One region of the Pseudoalteromonas sp. SG43-4 genome, then DNA from elsewhere that is predicted to be linked to it. Evidence: predicted binding sites of a transcription regulator. Region 1 holds the regulator's gene; each other region holds the start of a gene.

What was found. Region 1 encodes ArgR, which controls arginine synthesis, uptake and breakdown. Its sites were predicted from a motif close to ANTGAATANNTATTCANT; they were not measured.
Region 2: a site for ArgR is predicted at 2,100-2,117, ahead of H5160_RS09355 (OadG family protein). Genes of this name have one in related genera too.
Region 3: a site for ArgR is predicted at 3,064-3,081, ahead of H5160_RS11545 (arginase family protein). Genes of this name have one in related genera too.
Region 4: a site for ArgR is predicted at 1,000-1,017, ahead of H5160_RS13725 (aspartate aminotransferase family protein). Genes of this name have one in related genera too.

The regions. Positions count from the first base shown of each region.
Region 1 is NZ_JACJFB010000004.1:167,900-173,021, reverse strand. It holds gene mdh (malate dehydrogenase) at 1-797, opposite strand, end outside; gene argR (transcriptional regulator ArgR) at 1,023-1,490, shown strand; gene H5160_RS05895 (Dyp-type peroxidase) at 1,498-2,397, opposite strand; gene H5160_RS05890 (ABC transporter ATP-binding protein) at 2,446-3,495, opposite strand; gene H5160_RS05885 (iron ABC transporter permease) at 3,496-5,122, opposite strand, start outside.
Region 2 is NZ_JACJFB010000007.1:188,728-193,849, forward strand. It holds gene H5160_RS09345 (sodium ion-translocating decarboxylase subunit beta) at 1-3, opposite strand, end outside; gene oadA (sodium-extruding oxaloacetate decarboxylase subunit alpha) at 17-1,798, opposite strand; gene H5160_RS09355 (OadG family protein) at 1,810-2,055, opposite strand; gene H5160_RS09360 (DUF1328 domain-containing protein) at 2,575-2,748, shown strand; gene H5160_RS09365 (hypothetical protein) at 2,807-2,998, shown strand; gene H5160_RS09370 (YcxB family protein) at 3,132-3,599, shown strand; gene csrA (carbon storage regulator CsrA) at 3,650-3,841, opposite strand; gene H5160_RS09380 (aspartate kinase) at 3,933-5,122, opposite strand, start outside.
Region 3 is NZ_JACJFB010000010.1:76,558-81,679, forward strand. It holds gene ppc (phosphoenolpyruvate carboxylase) at 1-756, shown strand, start outside; gene cdd (cytidine deaminase) at 893-1,819, shown strand; gene udp (uridine phosphorylase) at 1,914-2,669, opposite strand; gene H5160_RS11545 (arginase family protein) at 3,124-4,233, shown strand; gene H5160_RS11550 (transporter substrate-binding domain-containing protein) at 4,363-5,052, shown strand.
Region 4 is NZ_JACJFB010000013.1:101,350-106,471, forward strand. It holds gene H5160_RS13720 (HDOD domain-containing protein) at 1-873, shown strand, start outside; gene H5160_RS13725 (aspartate aminotransferase family protein) at 1,253-2,458, shown strand; gene astA (arginine N-succinyltransferase) at 2,544-3,560, shown strand; gene astD (succinylglutamate-semialdehyde dehydrogenase) at 3,576-5,045, shown strand.

The DNA of each region.
Region 1 (5,122 bases):
GGATGTGCAAAGTACTCTGCATCGCCATTTTCAACAGCAACGTAAGCGTAATCTACAACTTCTTCACCTTGTAGGCCTTTAACTAAAGACATACAAAAACGAGCTGCAGCAGCACCCATAGATAGCGTAGCTGAACCACCGCCTGCTTTAGCATTTACAACTTCAGTACCCGCATTTTGGATACGTGGAGTAAGTGCAGCAACTTCTTCATCAGTGAAAGAAACACCTTCAACTTGAGAAAGTAGAGGCAGAATAGTTGTGCCTGAGTGACCACCAATTACTGGTACTTTTACTGTTGCTACGTCTACGCCTTTGAGTTCAGCAACAAATGCTTCTGAACGAATAACGTCAAGCGTAGTAATACCGAATACGCGTTTAGCGTCGTAAGTACCTGCTTTTTTGAATACTTCAGCAACAATTGGAACTGTGCCATTTACTGGGTTAGTAATAATACCTACTAACGCTTTAGGACAGCTGGCAACAATGCCTTCTGCTAACGTTTTGATGATGCCAGCATTTACATTGAATAAATCAGCACGATCCATACCTGGTTTACGCGGCATACCCGCTGGGATAAGAACGATGTCAGAGCCTTCAAGCGCTTTATTTAAATCGTCTGCGCCAAAGCCTGCAACTTTAACATCTGTTGGGATGTGAGAAAGGTCAACCGCAACACCTGGTACTACTGGTGCAACATCATAAAGTGATAATTCAGAGCCAGCTGGTAAGCCTGTTTTTAATAATAAAGACAACGCTTGGCCGATACCGCCTGCAGCACCTAATACAGCAACTTTCATTGGAATTCTCCGTAATTTGAGGTAGGAAACATTTGTGGCTCTTAAGATAATGAAATTAGCGACTAAAAACAAATTTATCCTGTCTATTTCAAGTATATTTTCGACCATAGTCGTAAACTTATGTGATTTAACGCATCAAACTGGCAAGTTAACTAAACAACTGCTGCATAATTATTCATTTTTGTGTAGAATTTGCGGCATAAATAACAAAAACGAATAAAGACTATGCAACCACAAGATAAACAAGAAGCACTGGTAAAAGCATTTAAATCACTATTAAAAGAAGAAAATTTTGGCTCTCAAGGCGAAATAGTTGATGCGTTAAAAGATCAAGGTTTTGACAATATAAGCCAAAGTAAAGTATCACGCATGTTAAGTAAATTTGGCGCTGTACGCACACGTAATGCCAAACAAGAAATGGTTTACTGCTTACCTGCTGAAATGGGTGTACCTACGGCTAAAAGCCCATTACGCCAATTAGTAATCGACATTATGCACAACGAAATGATGATCATCATTCGTACCAGCCCAGGTGCTGCTCAGCTTATTGCACGTTTATTAGATTCATTAGGTAAAGCAGATGGCGTACTAGGAACTATTGCCGGCGATGACACTATTTTTATCGCTCCTGCTAAAATATCTGAAATAGATGTAACACTTGAACGTGTTCGCATTTTATTTGATACGGTTTAATAGCAAATTAAATTTGTTTTAAAAACCCTATTGAAGGTGCAAAGAAAGCAGAGCCCATATCGGCTTGAGTAAAATCAAGCCAGTGGTCGTAGCAATCCCCTTCCCCTAAACGACTATTAAGTACTTTTTCAAATGCGGTGCCCGTACAAGCGCATGTAATTGATAACATTCCCTGCTCATACACGTCGCCATAAGGCATGCTTTGATTTAATAGTAGCGGTTGTCCCTCTTCGTCTTTTAGCTCACTTCGCGAAGCATGGCTGGTTTCGATCGCTGGGGTAATTAGCGTGTTATCAAGACGCGTACGTCCCATTATTTGCTCTTGCTCACTCAATGATAAATGCTGCCACATAGTTAAATCATGTTTATAACGCTGAACATGAATATAACTCCCCTGATCTTCAAAGCTACCAGGGTTGCTGATTAAAGCCGTAGCGCGCTTTTTTCTTCCATGTGCGGTGTCGCCACCATAAATAAAACCGTTAAAATCACGACCATCTAAAAAGCGAAAATTCCGAATTTGCTCCACCAGCTCTACATCGGGGGCAAATAATTTTAAAATTTGCAGCGCAAATAAATGGTTAACATCTTCACGGTCAGAGCGAATTTGTACAAATAAATCACACGGTTGTACGCTCATTTGGTGATCGCTATGGGTTATATTGGGAAAGCTCTGTAATTCGCTTGGAATGTATTCAGGGAGGATATGCGGCCAGTATTGCGCACCAATAGCAACCATACAAGAGAGCATTGATTCTGAAAATTGATCGCTAAACTCTTCTTCTATAGCGCTTACTTGTTTTAACTTTGCGCGAAGTGATTCGTCTTGACCATCAAACACATTAAAAAATAAGTGCAAACCGTGTAAGTTTGCTTCAGCACAAATCCCTGATTGCGCTTGCGCCATTGTTATTCCTTAGTTTTACAGATAAAAACACAGCGAATAACAAATTAATTACGATTCGAAAAAATTCACCGTGTGAGGTTTTATTTTTATTATAACCTGATCATTATTTTCAAATGACTGGCCATATTGTGCAGCAACTTCAATTTCTTGTTCATCAATAACAAGCGAATAAACATACGCCGAACCAATAAAGCGACGACTTATGATTGTAGCTCGCTTGCTGAATTTGTCACTTTGGTTATCTGCCACTAATTCTATTTGATGAGGGCGCACATATATAAGCCCTGCACTTACATTATGCTTACTCTCAACATAAGATTCGACTAAACCAAATGGTGTTTTATATTCAGTTGCGGTTAATACTTCTGCGCTTAAGTATATGCCCTGACCCAGAAACTCTGCAACCTCCTTTGAACATGGAGCTGCAAAAAGCTGCTCAGGCGTGCCTTGTTGCTCAATTTTACCGCGATGCATAATGGCCAGTGTATCTGAAAAGGCAAATGCCTCTTCTTTTGAATGTGTAACAAATACAGCAGATACTTGAGTTGCCTTAATAATTCGACGTATATCAGCAATTAATTCAAAGCGTACTTGTGTGTCGATGTTTGAAAAAGGCTCATCAAGGAGTAATAAACTAGGTTTATAAGCTAATGCACGAGCGATAGCGACGCGTTGCTGTTGGCCACCCGATAACTGGTGTGGAAACCTGTCAGCACAGCCAATTAAATGTACAAGCTTAAGCATTTCATCAACGCGTTGCTGCTTTTGAGCTTTGCTCATATTACTAAGCCCGAATGCAATATTATTTGCCACCGTTAAATGCGGAAACAACGCATAATCTTGAAACATCATGCCGATGTTACGATGCTCAGGTGAGACAAAAGATTGCTCATCACTCACTAATTTACCGTCTATAAAAATAGACCCTTGCTTGGCTTCAATTAAACCTGCAATCGCCTTTAATGTGGTTGTTTTGCCGCATCCACTCGCCCCGAGTAGACAAACAATTTCATCTTTACCCACTGTTAAATCTAAATCGTGAATAACCTTTGTGCCGTTATAGTGATAGCTCACGCCTTGTAAAATTAAACTACTCATTTAACTACGTTGCTCCATAGAACGATTAATAAAATACAAAGGAATAAACCCAACGATAACAATAAATAATGCAGATATTGAAGCAAGCTCTAATTGCTCGTCGCTCACATACTGAAATACATGAGTAGCTAAGCTTTCAAAATTAAACGGTCTGAGCAATAGCGCAGCTGGCAACTCTTTCATACACTCAATAAATACCAATAAGGCAGCAGTGAGCAATCCTCTTCGCAGTAAAGGTAGGTGCACTAAACGCAGCGTTTGCCCTTGGCTTTTACCCATTGATTGGCTTGCCATATCAAGTGATGGACTAATACGTAAAAAACTCGACTCAATTGCTCCATGTGCAATGGCGTAAAACCTAACAATATAAGCAATAATAATAGTAAGAATGCTACCTGTAAGCAGTAAGCCAATGTCTAAGTTATACGGCTCGAGTGCTGTGTTAATAGTGTTCTCTAATAATGTAAGGGGTAACAAAACCGCAATAGCGAGTACAGTTCCTGGCAACGCATAACCTGTGCTTGCTAAACGACCAGGAATAAGCGGATACGCTTGCTTTGCAACACGCTGATAAAAAACCACAAAAACACTCAATGTAATGGTTATAACACTTACAACCCCTGCCACTTTTAAACTTTGCCAAGCGTAACTAAAAAACTCAACATCCCATGCTTTATCAAAGTAGGTAATGGCGTAATTTATAAGTACTGCAATAGGAATTACAAAAGCGATAAGTAAAATAAAGCTACAAAATGCCGTTGCGAGCCAAGCAGACTTTCCTTTTAATACATAGAGAGATTCGCTATTTACACTTGATTGTCGCTCAAATACCGCTTGGTTTCGGCGACTAAAACGCTCTGCCATTAATGCTAAAAATAACAGCAGTAACATCACACCCGATATTTTAGCGGCCGCTGTAAGTGAGTAATAACCAAACCACGTATCGTATACGGCGGTTGTTAATGTACTTACGGCAAAATAACTCACTGTTGCAAAGTCGGCCATGGTTTCCATACTAATAAGTGCAAGAGCCGCCACAATTGCCCCACGAGAGAGCACTAAACTGACTTTAAAAAAGCTTTGCCAAGGAGATAGCCCCATTAACTGGCTAGCTTGTACTAATTTGAATGACTGCTCGCGAAGGGCCGTTTTAAAAATTAAAAATAAATACGGGTAAAGCACCAAGGCAATCATAACGATGGCGCCGGGTAATGTACGTATATCAAAAAACCAATAGTCGCTAGGCGATTTCCAGCCAAACCATTCTCTCAGCGCTATTTGCACCGGGCCCGCATAATCTAATAAATCAGTGTATACATAGGCAATAATATAGGTGGGCATAGCAAGGGGCAGCATAAGTGCCCATTCAAACTGTTTTTTACCCGGGAAACTACAGTAAGCCGTTAGCCACCCAAGTGGCAAAGCTATGGCGCAGCTAAGGACGCAAACACCTAAAACTAACAATACGGTATTGGTTATGTAATCCCAAAGCACGGTATCCCACAGGTGAGAAAACACCTCAGAGCTACCTTGTAGAGATTCAAAAAGAAGAAAAAACAACGGGGCCGATAGTATTAAGCCAGTCGACCACGCAAAGAGCTGCCATTTAGACAGCTTAAATTTATTA
Region 2 (5,122 bases), on a different contig from region 1:
CATCCTCTATTTACTCCTAAGCTAATGCAATCATAGCGTCGCCGGTAGTTACAGCATCGCCTTCACTAACTAACACTTCAGCAATTGTTCCGGTATGCGTAGCGCGTATTTCAGTTTCCATTTTCATGGCTTCCATAATAATCACTACATCGCCTTCGTTAACAACTTGCCCAGCTTTTACCTTAATCTTAAAAATATTACCGGCTAGAGGCGCGTTAAGTGTTTCACCTGATGCAACCGAAGCAGATTGAGGAATGTGCTCAGAGTCTTTTAATGTTACTTCCTTAAGTTCACCACCTTGCGCTACGACTACGTCATAAACTTTACCATCTACTTTTACGCTGTATTGCTCAGCCTTCACTTTGTTATTATTTGAAACTGATTTAGAAGGTGCTTTACTGCTTTTATCTTCAACAGAAGGTACTGGCTCAAATGCATCTGGGTTGTTGCGGTTTTTAATAAACTTCAAACCAACTTGTGGGAATAATGCATAAGTTAATACGTCATCAATTTGATCATCAGCAAGTGTTAAACCTTGCTCTTGTGCTTCTTTTAATAACTCAGCTTCAAGCGTTGCAAGCTCAGGTGCAATGTTATCAGCAGGGCGACAAGTAATAACTTCCGCGCCATCAAGCACGCGCTCTTGTAGCTCTTTATTCATTGGTGCTGGTGTTAAGCCATATTCACCTTTTAATACGCCAGCAGTTTCTTTAGTAATTGTTTTATAACGCTCACCCGTTAGCACATTAAGTACCGCTTGAGTGCCAACAATTTGCGACGTTGGTGTTACTAAAGGTAAAAAGCCAAGATCTTCACGTACACGTGGGATCTCAAGTAAAACCTCATTAAGCTTATCGGCTGCGCCTTGCTCTTTAAGTTGGTTTTCCATGTTTGTAAGCATGCCACCAGGTACTTGAGCTAATAAAATGCGCCCATCAACCCCTTTTAAGCTACCTTCAAATGCCGCATATTTTTTACGTACATCTCTAAAGTAAGCAGCAATTTCTTCTAGGTGGTTTAAATCAAGCCCAGTATCACGCTCAGTCCCTTCAACTATCGATACAATAGTTTCAGTTGCAGAATGTCCATAAGTCATACTCATTGATGAAATAGCGGTATCGAGCATATCAATACCAGCATCAATTGCTTTTTGGTAAGTAGCAGTACTTAAACCTGTTGTAGCGTGGCACTGCATAGCAATTGGAATAGATACAGTTTCTTTAAGTGCTTTAATTAGTTTTTCAGCATCGTACGGCTTTAATAAACCCGCCATATCTTTAATACAAATTGAGTGACAACCCATATCTTCAAGCTGCTTTGCAAGAGTTAGCCACATATCAAGTGTATGAACTGGGCTAACTGTGTACGAAATAGTACCTTGAGCGTGAGCGCCTACTTTTACAGCCGCTTTAATAGCTGTTTCTAGATTGCGAACATCGTTCATTGCATCAAATATACGAAATACGTCAACGCCATTTTTATGTGCACGTTCTACAAATTTTTCAACTACGTCATCAGCGTAATGGCGGTAACCTAATAAGTTTTGACCGCGTAATAGCATTTGCTGTTTAGTATTAGGCATCGCTTTTTTTAGTGCACGAATACGCTCCCAAGGATCTTCGCCTAAATAACGAATACACGAGTCAAATGTAGCACCGCCCCACGATTCAATAGACCAATAACCCGCATCGTCTAATTTGCTAGCAATCGGTAGCATATCGTCTAGGCGCATACGCGTTGCTAATAATGATTGGTGAGCATCGCGTAATACCAATTCTGTTAATTTTAATTTAGCCATGTGTGTGCCCCTTATTTATTATTTGATTTGTACTGAGCAATGGCAGCACTAATAGCAGCGATGTGCTCATTAGGCACACCTTGAGATTTAAAAGATGGTGATTTAACTGGTGTCGCCACGTCAGGTTCGCTAAAGCGCGTCACCAAATTAGACATAAGCGTTACTGCACCAATTAATATCGACAGAAATACAAACACCCCAACCATGCCAGTAAGCATTAAGTTACCAGCCGTTGTGAGTAGAGCACCTATATCCATTTTTCTCCCCTTGAAACCCATATCGAAAATAAAAAATCGATTTAATTAAATATTTATTCACTGGATAATAACAAAACTAATCGCTTTGTCTACATCTTGTAAATTGGTAAAACCAATTAAACAATAAACAACATAACACTCAATTAATTTACATGCTATAACTCAGCAATCACGCGCTCTACAATACATACAAGAAATAACGACTATAGCTAATAGTTATATGGAAGTTGTTAATTAACTATCAAGCTAAGTAAAAATAAACACTAATTCTTAATATAAAATGCAAAGCCACACACCAATTGCTAATTGGTCTTACCAAAATAAGTTTATTTAGTGAACATTTAGCAGTTATTTGCAACAGTGTGAATAACTTACATAACAAAGCGTAAAAGTTACTAACCAACTAATAACTAGAACAACAGCGAAAAACCATAACCAATTGATATTTATACCAAATAAACTTTGGCATATAACTGGCATTAGTTATTATGAGCAAATTTGATAACCAAGGAGAAAACAATGTTACGCTGGACAATTACATTTTTAGTTATTGCTTTAATCGCTGCAGTGTTAGGTTTTGGTGGCATCGCAGGTGCCGCAGCTGGTATAGCAAAAATTATATTTTTTATCTTTTTAGTACTTTTAGTGATTTCATTAGTTTCAGGTGCACTACGTGGTAAATCACCCAGGTAGATAAAGCATTCAACTAACAAACACTAAAATTTAATTAATACTTACAAGGAATTACACTATGAAATCTACAACTTTAAAAGCAGCACTAATCGCAGTATTTGCAGGTTTTTTCATGATGGGTTGTGAAGACAACCATGCAGAAGATGCTGGCGAACGTATCGACGAAGCAGTAACTGATGTGCAAAACTCTGTTGAAGATGCATGTGAAAATGTTAAAGAAGGCGTGAACGCTGAAGAAACTAACTGTTAATTCTTCTTGTACCGCTAAAAAAACGGCTTTCGAGCCGTTTTTTTGTGCCAGTAATAAAATCACTGACTATAAAGCTGCTCATTTAGCAGTTAGCTTGTTAAAATAAAAAAAACGATATTTAAAGCAAGGCAAAATGGCATTCACAACCACCTACACATTAGATAAACCCTACTTTTACGAGTGTTTTGATGAGTCACTCCCTTATAGTAAGCGTGCAAAACCTAAATACTTTTTACTTGTGTTGTTAGTTGCGCTTGGTCTATTTGGCATTTATGTTTTAGACGATCATTACTTAGGATCGTTTATGATCATGTTAGCGGTACTCGAGTGCGTCGCTTTTTACTATCGCAGACCATGGTGGGTAACCAGACAAATGCTCAGCAGAGCATCAGGCTCTGAGGTAACACTTACCTTTGATGAAGAAGGTATTAAATCTGCTAATCATTACAAAAGCTATCAATTAGAATGGCAAAATATAAGCGAAGTAATAGACACCCAACAAGGTATTATTATTAAAAACAAAAGCGGCATGCAGTACATATCAAAACAAATACTTAGTCCTGAAACACTCGCTTTTATAAACAAAAAAGCCACTCAGTGAGTGGCTTTTAGTCTAGTTGAGTTAATTACTCAACTACGTATACGTGTTGATTAAGCATTGCCCGGATTAGGGTTCGACTTTTCAGCTTGTATGCGCATGTAAATCTCTTCACGATGCACTGATACGTCTTTTGGTGCATTAACACCGATTCGAACTTGATTTCCTTTAACACCTAGAACAGTAACTGTTACTTCGTCACCAATCATTAGGGTTTCACCTACTCTACGAGTTAGTATTAGCATTCTCTTGCTCCCATGTTCCAATAAAAATTATAAGATTCCGCTTAAACATACTAATGAAAATTAGACTGAAAAGTAAGTAAAAACTCGCAATCTATCCATTTTCTGTTAAAAATGCCTTGTGTAATGCACGAACAGCCAACTCTAAGTACTTTTCATCTATTAAAACTGAAATTTTAATCTCTGAAGTCGAGACTAAAACCACATTAATATTTTCCTGCGCTAATGCATCAAAAAATAAACTAGCGACACCAGAATGTGATTTCATACCCATGCCAACAGCAGAAACTTTAGCTACTGCTTGCAATCCGCTTATATTTTGAGCACTGAGCTGAGCTTGATCTTCACTCAATAATTCAAGTGCTTGCAGATAATCATTCGAGTGCACAGTAAAAGCATAGTCTATTTTTTCAAAGTTATGATTAACTTGATTAATCATATCTATTTCGATGCCATTTTCGGCAAAAAGTTTCAATATTTTTGAAAGATATTGCGTGCCCGTTGGCACACCTTGTACCTTAATTAAACATTCGTCACGATTAAACGCAATCCCCGATACAACCTTGCTTGGCATATCGTTCTCCTCAAAACTTATTAATGTACCTTCATCGGGATTAAAGCTCGAAAGCACCCTAAGTGGCACATTATGTTTTCCTGCGGCTTCTACTGAGCGAATATGCAAAACTTTCGCCCCTAAACTTGCCAGTTCTAGCATTTCGGCAAAGGTAACTTGGCTCATTCTGCGCGCGTTAGGTTCAACACGAGGATCTGTAGTATATACGCCGTCAACGTCTGTATAGATCTGGCATTCGTCAGCTTTTATAGCCGCAGCTATTTCCACAGCCGATGTATCGGTGCCGCCGCGCCCAAGCGTTGTAATGTTGCCCTCAACATCACGCCCCTGAAACCCAGCAATAATAGCAATACGATTATGCTCAAGCTCATGCTTTAAACGCGTAGCAGCAACCTCTGCAATACGAGCTTTACCAAACATGTTATCGGTTAAAATATTGACTTGATCGGCTAATAGGCTCACAGCAGAGTGGCCACGTTTTATAATAGCCATAGCAAGTAGTGATACAGAAACCTGCTCTCCGGTGCTAATAAGTACATCTAGTTCACGGCTACTCGGGCGAGTATCGATTTGTTTGGCGAGATTAATTAAGCGGTTGGTTTCTCCCGACATAGCCGAGAGCACCACAACCACTTGGTGTCCTTGTTGTCTGGTTTTTACAACAAGGTCGGCGACCGCTTCAATTCTCTCTATCGAGCCGACCGAAGTGC
Region 3 (5,122 bases), on a different contig from region 1:
AGCTTAAATATTTACGCAGGTGCAGTACTACAAAGTAACTTATTACCGCCGCCGGAACCAAAACCGCAGTGGCGCGAAGTAATGAAGCTAATAAGTGAGGAGTCGTGTGAACATTACCGTAATGTAGTTCGCCACGATGAAAACTTTGTACCTTACTTTAGAATGGCAACGCCTGAGCTTGAGTTGTCTAAGTTGCCGCTTGGCTCGCGTCCTGCAAAACGTAATCCTAATGGTGGCGTTGAAAGCCTGCGTGCTATTCCATGGATTTTTGCGTGGAGCCAAAACCGTTTAATGCTTCCTGCATGGTTAGGTGCGTTAACTGGCTTAAAAGCTGCGCTTAATAAGTACGGCGCAGAAACACTCAACGAAATGAGCCTACAGTGGCCGTTCTTTAGATCGCGCCTAGAAATGCTAGAAATGGTATTTAGTAAAGCCGATTGCTGGTTGAGTGAGCATTACGATAATGCGCTGGTGGAAGATATGTACAAACCATTGGGTGTAACACTTCGTAAAGAGCTTCAAGAAGCGATTAGCTTGGTGCAATCACTTAGCCCACAAAAAAGCCTACTCGCCGAACAACCTTGGATTAAGGAGTCGATTAGTTTACGTAATCCGTACACCGATCCACTTAACCTATTACAGGTTGAGCTTTTACGCCGTGCTCGCTCAGAGGAAAAACGAAACGAAGGTGACATTGATAATGCGTTAATGATCACGATGACAGGTATAGCTGCAGGTATGCGTAATACCGGCTAACACTTTATTTTGTTAGGTATACCTATTAGTATTAAAAGGGAGCACGCGATGTGCTCCCTTTTTTTGCGTTAAATAGGCTGGTATTTAACACCCTAACCTTTTAAACTACTTAGCCATTGAATAATTAAAAAATATTATGGCTTCAGCAACTTTTACTGTACAGCAAGATACAGCACTTACAAATTCGCACTTCACATTAAGCGTAGCGCAAACAGCGTCATTACGTAGTCAATTAAAATCACAACGTGGCATATTAAATTCTAATAATATTAAAGCGTTATGCGCGCAACTCAATGTGTCTGATGATGTATTACTACAAGGTTTAGTGCCTTTAGCTTCTGAGTATGCCGTTGCGCCAGTGTCAGATTTTCATGTAGGCGCAATTGTTAAAGCGCTTGATAAAAAGGGTGAGGTAAACTTTTACTTTGGTGCGAATGTAGAGTTTGATCATCAAGCATTGAGTTTAGTGGTTCATGCAGAGCAATCGGCTATAAATAACGCATGGTTAAACGGCGCTAAAAAAATAGTTAAAATTGCGATTAGCGATGCGCCTTGTGGGTATTGTCGCCAGTTTATGAACGAACTCGCTGATGCGAAAGAGTTTGATATTTTACTTCCTGATCGGCAATTTAAACTTGCTGAATTACTGCCGCATTCATTTGGACCTACCGATTTAGGTAACGAATTTAGCTTGTTTAACCCAAAACCACAGCAAGGTAATTTTAGCTTTGATGGCCTTGATGAAACCCTTGCGCGTTTTGCACTTAATGCGTACGTGCCTTACAGCCAAAACTTTAGCGCCGTAAAAATAAGTACATTTAGTGATGGTGATTTTTACGGAAGTTACGCCGAAAATGCAGCTTACAGTCCAAGTTTATCGCCACTACAAAGTGCACTAAGTCAGTTCTTTTTAGCTGGGCTTAGCTTTAACGAAAGTACGGTGAAGGGAATAACATTGCTCGAAACAGCGGGTCGTGAAAACCAGTCGCAAGTGGCAAAAGCTGTACTTGCCAGTTTTACGCATTTACCAGCACTTAAAGTAATTAGCGCACCACTTAAATAGTGGCTTGCATACAATAAAGCACAGCCGGAGCTGTGCTTTATTAAAGCGAGCCATTCTATCGAATTAACTCACTCACTGACTGCTATAACCTGTATTAATCAAGTAATACTTTAGCTGCTTCTAATACTACTGCTACAGATTTACGCTCAATTTCACCGTGGTCTACATTTGGTATTTCTTGGCGAGTACGATTAACAAGTACGCCTGCTACACATGCTGCTTGTAATCCAAGGGCTGCACACATAGTAAATAATGTTGCCGATTCCATTTCGTAGTTCATCACGCCCAATTTTTGCCACTCTTCGCAGCTACCTTGTAGTGATTTAGGAACGTAACCAGAGTGCGTATCGTAACGCTCTTGCCCTGGGTAGAATGTATCGCTTGATGCAGTAATACCAATATGAAAATCGATATTTAGGTTTTTACATGCTTGTACCATAGCTTGTGTTGCATAAAAGTCAGATACAGCAGGGTAGCTAAGTGGTGCAAAATGTTGGCTTGCACCGTCTAAACGTACAGACGCTTGGCTAATTAAAATTTCGCCTTCGTTAATGTGTGGCTGAATTGCACCGGTTGTACCAATACGTAAAAATTTACGCACGCCAAGTTGTGCTAATTCTTCTACTGCAATCGACGTAGATGGACCACCAATACCTGTAGAACATACAACCACAGAGTGGCCGTTTAATTGACCTAAATAAACATGAAACTCGCGAGTTTGAGCAAGGCAGGTTGGGTTGTCTAGGAATTGTGAAATACGTGCTGCACGATCTGGATCGCCCGGTACAATCGCAAGTTTTGCACCTTTAAGATCGTTAATACATAGTCCTAAGTGAAATACCTTTTCCATAGCTAAGCCTTTTATAATAATTTGTTGTCAATCTAGCATGATTGCTAGAAACGTTTATCAAGTACAGGACGATTGTCCGTTTTATCTTAACTCTTCCAATAAAGCCTTAATAATTTTAAGGGCTAATTTGATTTATTCACCAACTATGAATATTCACTCAAGTACTTATATACGTAGCCTTGTTGCGCTGTTGACATGTTCAAGCAGACATAATAAGTATCACTCAAGCGCGTAACTACGATTAAATGAATGATTACAAATTTTCATTAATATCAAATAAATTCAATGATTTAATCTTGTAGTGAAGACGTAAAAACTAACGTGTTTACTTATATTAAGCACTGACTTATTTAGCAAAGTGGCATTTATTTGAAGTTTAGGCATTTTTAGTGATTTTGCATAACTAATCAAAAGTAATTAGCTACGTACAGAATAAAAACCGAAGGAGTTTATTATGAGCACACAATTTGAAGCATTTAAAAACAAAGTTGAGCACTGTTTGTGCGCACCGGGCGATGGCGTATACACAGTAAATACTGCAAAAGAGCGCAAAGCCGCGCTGCGTAATAAACTTTACGGACAAACTGAAAACGTTGATAATTTGTGGCGCGAGTCTTTAAACGAATTACCAAACTCACCACATAAAGCCGTTATGTTAGGTATTAGTTCAGACTGTGGCGGTGGGATATTACGCGGCGCAAACTGGGGGCCACTGTTTGTACGCTCAGCATTAATTGATCAGCAACCGCAGTGTCATTCTTTTGATTTGGGTGATGTACGTGTGATCCCACATTTACTTCATGACAAATACCTAAATGATGCAACCATTTCTAATTGCCAAAAAGCCTTATATGGTGATGAAGATAACGACTATTACGTAAGCCCGTTATCAATCACTGAAGATGTGTGCGACAGTTTTTACGCAACGTTTAAAGATAAAGGATTATTTGGTATTGGTGGCGATCACTCAATCAGTTACCCACTTACTAAAGCGTACTTAAAAGCAAAACGTGAGCAAGGTAAGCGCACGGCTATTATTCACTTTGACGCGCATACCGATTTACTTGTGGAGCGCTTAGGTATTGATTTATGTTTTGGCTCGTGGTGTACACATATATTAGAGTTTTTACCGGCGCCGCATCATTTAATACAATTTGGTATACGCTCAAGTGGCAAGCCTAAAGCGCATTGGGAAAATACTTTTGGTGTTAAACAGCACTGGGCACATGAAATCATTGAACGCGGCGCAGCAGCGGTTGCTGCCGACGCTATTGCACAGTTAAAAGCCGATAACGTTGATGAAATATACGTAAGCTTTGATATTGATGCGCTTGATGCTGAATTTGCATCTGCCACAGGTACACCAGAGCATCACGGTTTAACGCCTCAGCATGCGCTTGATATTTTATCAGCCATTGCGGATGAGTTTCCTATTACGGGTGCAGATATGATGGAGATAGCGCCATTTACCGACAGCTCTTTAGTTGGCCAATCAAGCTCAGAAACGACACTTAGAGAAGGCGCTAAAATTTCAGCCTTTTTAATTAGTGCAATGAACAAGTAAGCTGTAGAAGCTATAAATACTAGCACTATCAGCGTATAAGTGTGCATCACATGACTAAAAACTAGCAGTTCATAAAGCCTCAGCTATATTTATTAAATACATATAATGAGTTAGTTGAGGCCTCGCTAGATGAAATTGTTGATCTTTTTATTGTTCATTAGCTGTATTAAAGTTGATGCAGCTGAAATTACAATAGTAACGGAAGTATTTCCGGACTTTCAGTATATTAATGAAGATAACAAACTCGTTGGCCGCTCTGTCGAAAAAGTTCATAAAGCGCTAGAAGGTACAGGTATAAACTACACTATGTTGGCGCATAGTTGGGCCATATCCTACAATGCAGCGCTACGCGATAAAAACACCTGTATATTTTCGATTGTTCGATTACCTAATAGAGAAAGTAAGTTTAACTGGGTAGGCGAACTGGAAAGCTTTGACTCTGCCATTTATGGTCTAAAATCCAGAGGTATAAAGTTAAACACACTCAATGATGCTAAAAAATACAAAATAGCAGTACTGCGTGATAACTTTAGTCATCATTATTTGCTTGAAAGGGGCTTTAGTGAAAGCAAGCATTTATTACTCATCGATAGCCTAGATAAAATAGATAAACTCATAAGCACTCGTCACCATATACTTGATTTTGTTATCCTCAACAAAAAGCAATTTAACTATCGAGTTAAAACAGAGCCTAAGCTTGAGTTACTAGAACCATTACTTGATTTAAATACAACTCAGTCTCCGTTATTTTTTGCCTGTAATATAAATATGGATCCGGCTTTAGTTTCTCAATTAAAAGTCGCCTTTAATAAAATTTAAGTACTTTAAACTCACTGTTTTACCTCTTAAATAATTGAAAATTAATAGTTTAAATATATTTCGTAAATAT
Region 4 (5,122 bases), on a different contig from region 1:
GGCGTAATTCATAGCACCATAGGCATTGAAGATGGCATTGCCAATATACTCGATATATTAGCTGTAAAGTCGGCATCGGTAGGGCGCTTAGAGCCATTGGTAAATGATATAGGCTGGTTGGGTAGGGAGTTAGTCACGCTCGTTAACTTACCCTACTATCGTAATCAGCGTAGTAAAAACACGTCTGTAAAAGTAGATAAACCATCGCTTGCTCTTCGCTATATTGGTCTTGATAACTTACAGCTAGTTATACCTACATTTGCTACGCGTCATTGGATGCCACATAGCACCGAGCCATTTTCATTATTAAAACGCCGGCTACGCGACAGCGCGATGGCAAACGCGATTGCTGCGCAAAAAATTGCACAAATTAATAATGTGAACGACGTTCATGCATTTACCCTAGGTATGCTTTTAGATGTAGGGCGAATTGCATTAGTGCGCTTGTACTTAAAAACGTTTGAGCAAATATGGCAACGTAAAGTACAGCTAGCCCGAAATGAAAACCAAAAAGATTTACACACTGCTTTATTAGAGCTTCAGCCCGACCCGCTATTTTTAACTACTCTACTTAGCAATAAATCGATAGAAGTAAGCGCTAAGGTAATAGACAAAATGGCTTTTAAATATTTACCGTTTAAAGGGGTAATGCAGCAGCTAGTAAATGGGGTAGATAAGGGCGATACATTACTGCCATTAACAGAAGTAATGCTAAAGGCACGGTGCTATTCTCAATATCTTAATTTAAAAGAACATCAACTTATTGAGCCTGATGAAGCTCTAAGCTGGTTTTCGCACTTTAAGTTCACTAAAACGGAACTAAAAACCCTCCAATCGAGTAATTTTACCAATTTAGCTATTCAAATTGACTAAAAATCTGAATTTTTTGTTAATTTTTTTGCGACTAACCATTCATTCTCATCTTATTGTTATATTACATATTTGCCGATTAAAGCGTGTGCGCCTCTGTACTCATGCGGTTAGTTGCCTAAAAATAAGCATAAATAGCTATGCAAATAGTTATTCACTATCTATGAAATAATATCTTTAGCCCTTTATTTTCAAGGGATACATGAAAGTTTTTAACGAGACAGATATAAGTAATTCTGAAATAATGTGCGTCTGAAAATTGAACCACAAAGCAATTTTGCGCAATTATCAGGTTACTGATCTTGCCTATAAAGTTGGTTACAAATATTAACCAAACACCTATTTTGATGTTTTGTGTTGCTCACAATTAAGAGGAAATAAAATGACAGTCAATCGCGAATTATTTGATCACGTAATGGTTCCTAACTACGCACCTTCAAGCGTAATTCCTGTTCGAGGCGAAGGCTCTCGCGTATGGGATCAACAAGGTCGAGAGTTTATCGACTTTGCTGGTGGTATTGCAGTTAACTGTCTTGGCCATTGCCACCCTGCATTAGTAGGCGCATTAAAAGAGCAAGGCGAAAAAATCTGGCATCTATCTAACGTAATGACCAATGAGCCGGCACTTCGCCTAGCTAAAAAAATGGTTGATGCGACATTTGCTGAAAAAGTTTACTTTGCCAACTCTGGCGCAGAAGCAAACGAAGCCGCGCTTAAATTAGCGCGTCGTTTTGCACTTGATAAGTTTGGCGCAGAAAAATCACAAATCATCGCGTTCAACAAAGGTTTCCACGGTCGTACATTCTTTACCGTAACTGTTGGCGGCCAAGCTGCATATTCAGATGGTTTTGGTCCTAAGCCTGGCGACATTGTACATTGTGATTACAATGACCTTGCTGCATTTGAAGCACTTATCAGCGATAAAACATGTGCCGTAATGATGGAACCTCTACAAGGTGAAGGCGGTATTGTTTCACCAACTGATGAGTTTGCTCAAGGCGTTCGCGATTTATGTACTAAACATAACGCATTGCTTATTTTTGATGAAGTTCAAACAGGTGTTGGTCGTACTGGCGATTTATATGCATACCAAGGCTTAAACGTAGTACCTGATATTTTAACTTCGGCTAAAGCACTTGGCGGCGGTTTTCCTATTGGCGCTATGATCACAACAACTGAAATTGCACAGCACCTTAAAGTAGGCACACATGGTTCTACTTATGGCGGTAACCCGCTTGCCTGTGCTGTTGCAGAAGCGGCATTTGATACAGTAAATACCCCAGACGTACTGGCTGGCGTAAAAGAAAAAGCAGCATTATTTAATGAACTACTTAGCGCGGTTAACGAAAAATACAACGTATTTAGCGAAATCCGTGGCCAAGGTTTATTAATTGGTGCAGTAGTGAACGAGCAATACAAAGGTCGTGCAAAAGAGTTTTTAGTGGCAGGTACTGAGCAAGGCCTTATGTCACTAGTTGCCGGTGCAGACGTAATACGTTTCACTCCATCTTTAGTAATTCCTGAAGCGGACATTCGCGAAGGTATGGCACGCTTTGAAAAAGCAGTAGCAAGCGTAGTAAACGCATAAGCGACTTAAGCCAACCAATTAAGGGCAAGCACCGCTTGCCCTGCAATTCCTATTTACCGTTATTTATAAGGGAGCAAGCGGACTCATGATGATCCTTCGCCCAATCCAGCAAAATGATTACTCAGCATTACTGAAAATTGCCCACGAATCTGGGCATGGTTTTACGTCTTTGCCATTAAACGAAGAACTATTGCAAAAGAAAATAGACCATTCTGTAAGTTCATTTGCTAAGCAAACGTCACAACCCGGTGACGAAGGCTACCTGTTTGTTCTTGAAGATAGCGAAACCGGTGATGTTGTAGGTACGTCTGCAATTGAAGCTGCTGTAGGGCTTGATGATGCATTTTATCATTATCACTTAAGTAAAGTGATTCACTCTTCGCGCACATTAAACGTATACAAAGCGGTTGATATTTTAACGCTATGTAACGACTACACAGGCGCTACAGAGCTTTGCACATTATTTTTAAAAGATGGCTATCGTAAAAATTGTAACGGTAAGCTACTTTCAAAAGCGCGCTTTATGTTTATAAAGCAGCATCAAGAGCGTTTTGCACAAACAGTGATTGCAGAAATGCGCGGTGTGTCTGACGAAAACGGCAGTAGCCCTTTTTGGCAGTGGCTTGAAGAGCACTTTTTCTCAATGGATTTTCCAACAGCCGACTACCTAACAGGTATTGGCCAAAAGGTTTTCATTGCTGAACTAATGCCTAAATACCCAATTTATGTAAATTTGCTAAGTAAAGATGCGCAAGCCGTAATAGGTAAAGTACACGACAACACACGCCCAGCAATCGAGTTATTAAAAAGCGAAGGCTTTACGTTTAATGGCTATGTAGACATTTTTGACGGCGGCCCAACGGTTGAAGCAAAAGTAGATAACATTGCGACGATTCGTAATGCAAATAACTTTAACGTTGAAATTGGCGAAATGACTGGCGACACCATGGTGTTACTAGCTAACGAAAAGCTTGAAGATTTTAGAGCAACCGTTGCACCAATGACATTTGACGAGCGCGCAAAAAGCCTTATTTTATCGCAAGAAGTAGCAGATGCATTGCATTTGCAAACTGGCGATATTGTTAGTGCAACCACGATTTAATTTAGGAGAAAGTATATGACTCATCCTGCACAATTTATTAATGGTCAATGGTCACAAGGCCAAGGCACAGAATTTAATTCAGTAAATCCTGCAAATAACGACGTTATTTGGCAGGCATCATCAGCAACTGCGGCGCAAGTAGACACCGCAGTAAATGCAGCGCGCGAAGCGTTTTATGCATGGGCTGATAAAAGCTTTACTGAGCGTTTAGAAATAATTAAAGCATTCGCAGCGCAATTAAAAGAAAACAGCGAAGAGCTCGCTATTACTATCGCACAAGAAACAGGTAAGCCACTGTGGGAAACTCGCACAGAAGCGGGTGCTATGGTTGGTAAAATTGCCATTTCTGAAAAAGCATTTTTAGAGCGCACTGGCGACGTAGAAAACGCAATGCCACTTGGCCGTGCAATGATCCGTCATAAGCCACATGGGGTTGTAGCCGTATTTGGTCCGTATAACTTTCCGGGTCACTTACCTAATGGCCACATTGTGCCAGCGCTTTTAGCAGGTAACACGGTTGTATTTAAACCGTCTGAACTGACTCCTAAAGTTGCCGAGCTTACGCTTAAACTGTGGGAAAAAGCAGGCTTACCAGCCGGTGTAATCAACCTCGTTCAAGGTGAAGTAGAAACGGGTAAAGCCCTTGCTGCTCACAAAGGGATTGATGGCTTGTTCTTTACGGGTTCTTCGCGTACTGGTCATATTTTACATGAACAGTTTGCGGGTCAACCGGGTAAAATTTTAGCGCTAGAAATGGGTGGTAATAATCCACTTATTATTACTGACGTTGAAGACACTAAAGCGGTTGTTCACGATATTATTCAATCAGCGTTTATCTCAAGCGGCCAGCGTTGTACATGTGCACGTAAACTGTTTTTACCTAAAGGTAGCAAAGGCGATGTAATTTTAGAGCGCCTTATCACTGCAACTAAAGCGATTAAAGTAGGTAACTACGATGATGCAGACCAGCCATTTATGGGCTCTATGATCTCATCAGCGGCAGCAGCGGGCATGGTTAAAGCGCAAAACGAGCTTGTTGAGCTTGGCGCTCAAGTATTAGTAGAGCTTGAGCACACAGCTAATACTGGCTTTGTAACACCAGGTATTATTGAGTGTACAAATATTAGTGACTTCCCAGATGAAGAGCATTTTGGACCACTTTTAAAAGTATTCCGCTTTGACGACTTTGACCAAGCCATTGATAAAGCAAACGATACAACCTTTGGTTTATCGGCTGGTTTATTAAGTGATAGTGCAGCAGATTACGACCATTTTTTACGTCGTATTCGCGCTGGTATTGTTAACTGGAACCGCCCAATTACTGGCGCATCAAGCGCAGCACCATTTGGTGGTATTGGCGCATCGGGCAATCACAGAGCTAGCGCGTATTATGCAGCTGATTACTGTGCATACCCAGTTGCTTCAGTAGAGCTTGAAAAAGTAGCGATGCCAGCAACACTAAGCCCAGGCTTAAAAATAGATTAAGCAGTAATACTACTTAATCATTACAAAAGCAGCTTCGGCTGCTTTTTTTGTATTGCTATCGTACAAGGCTAGTAATT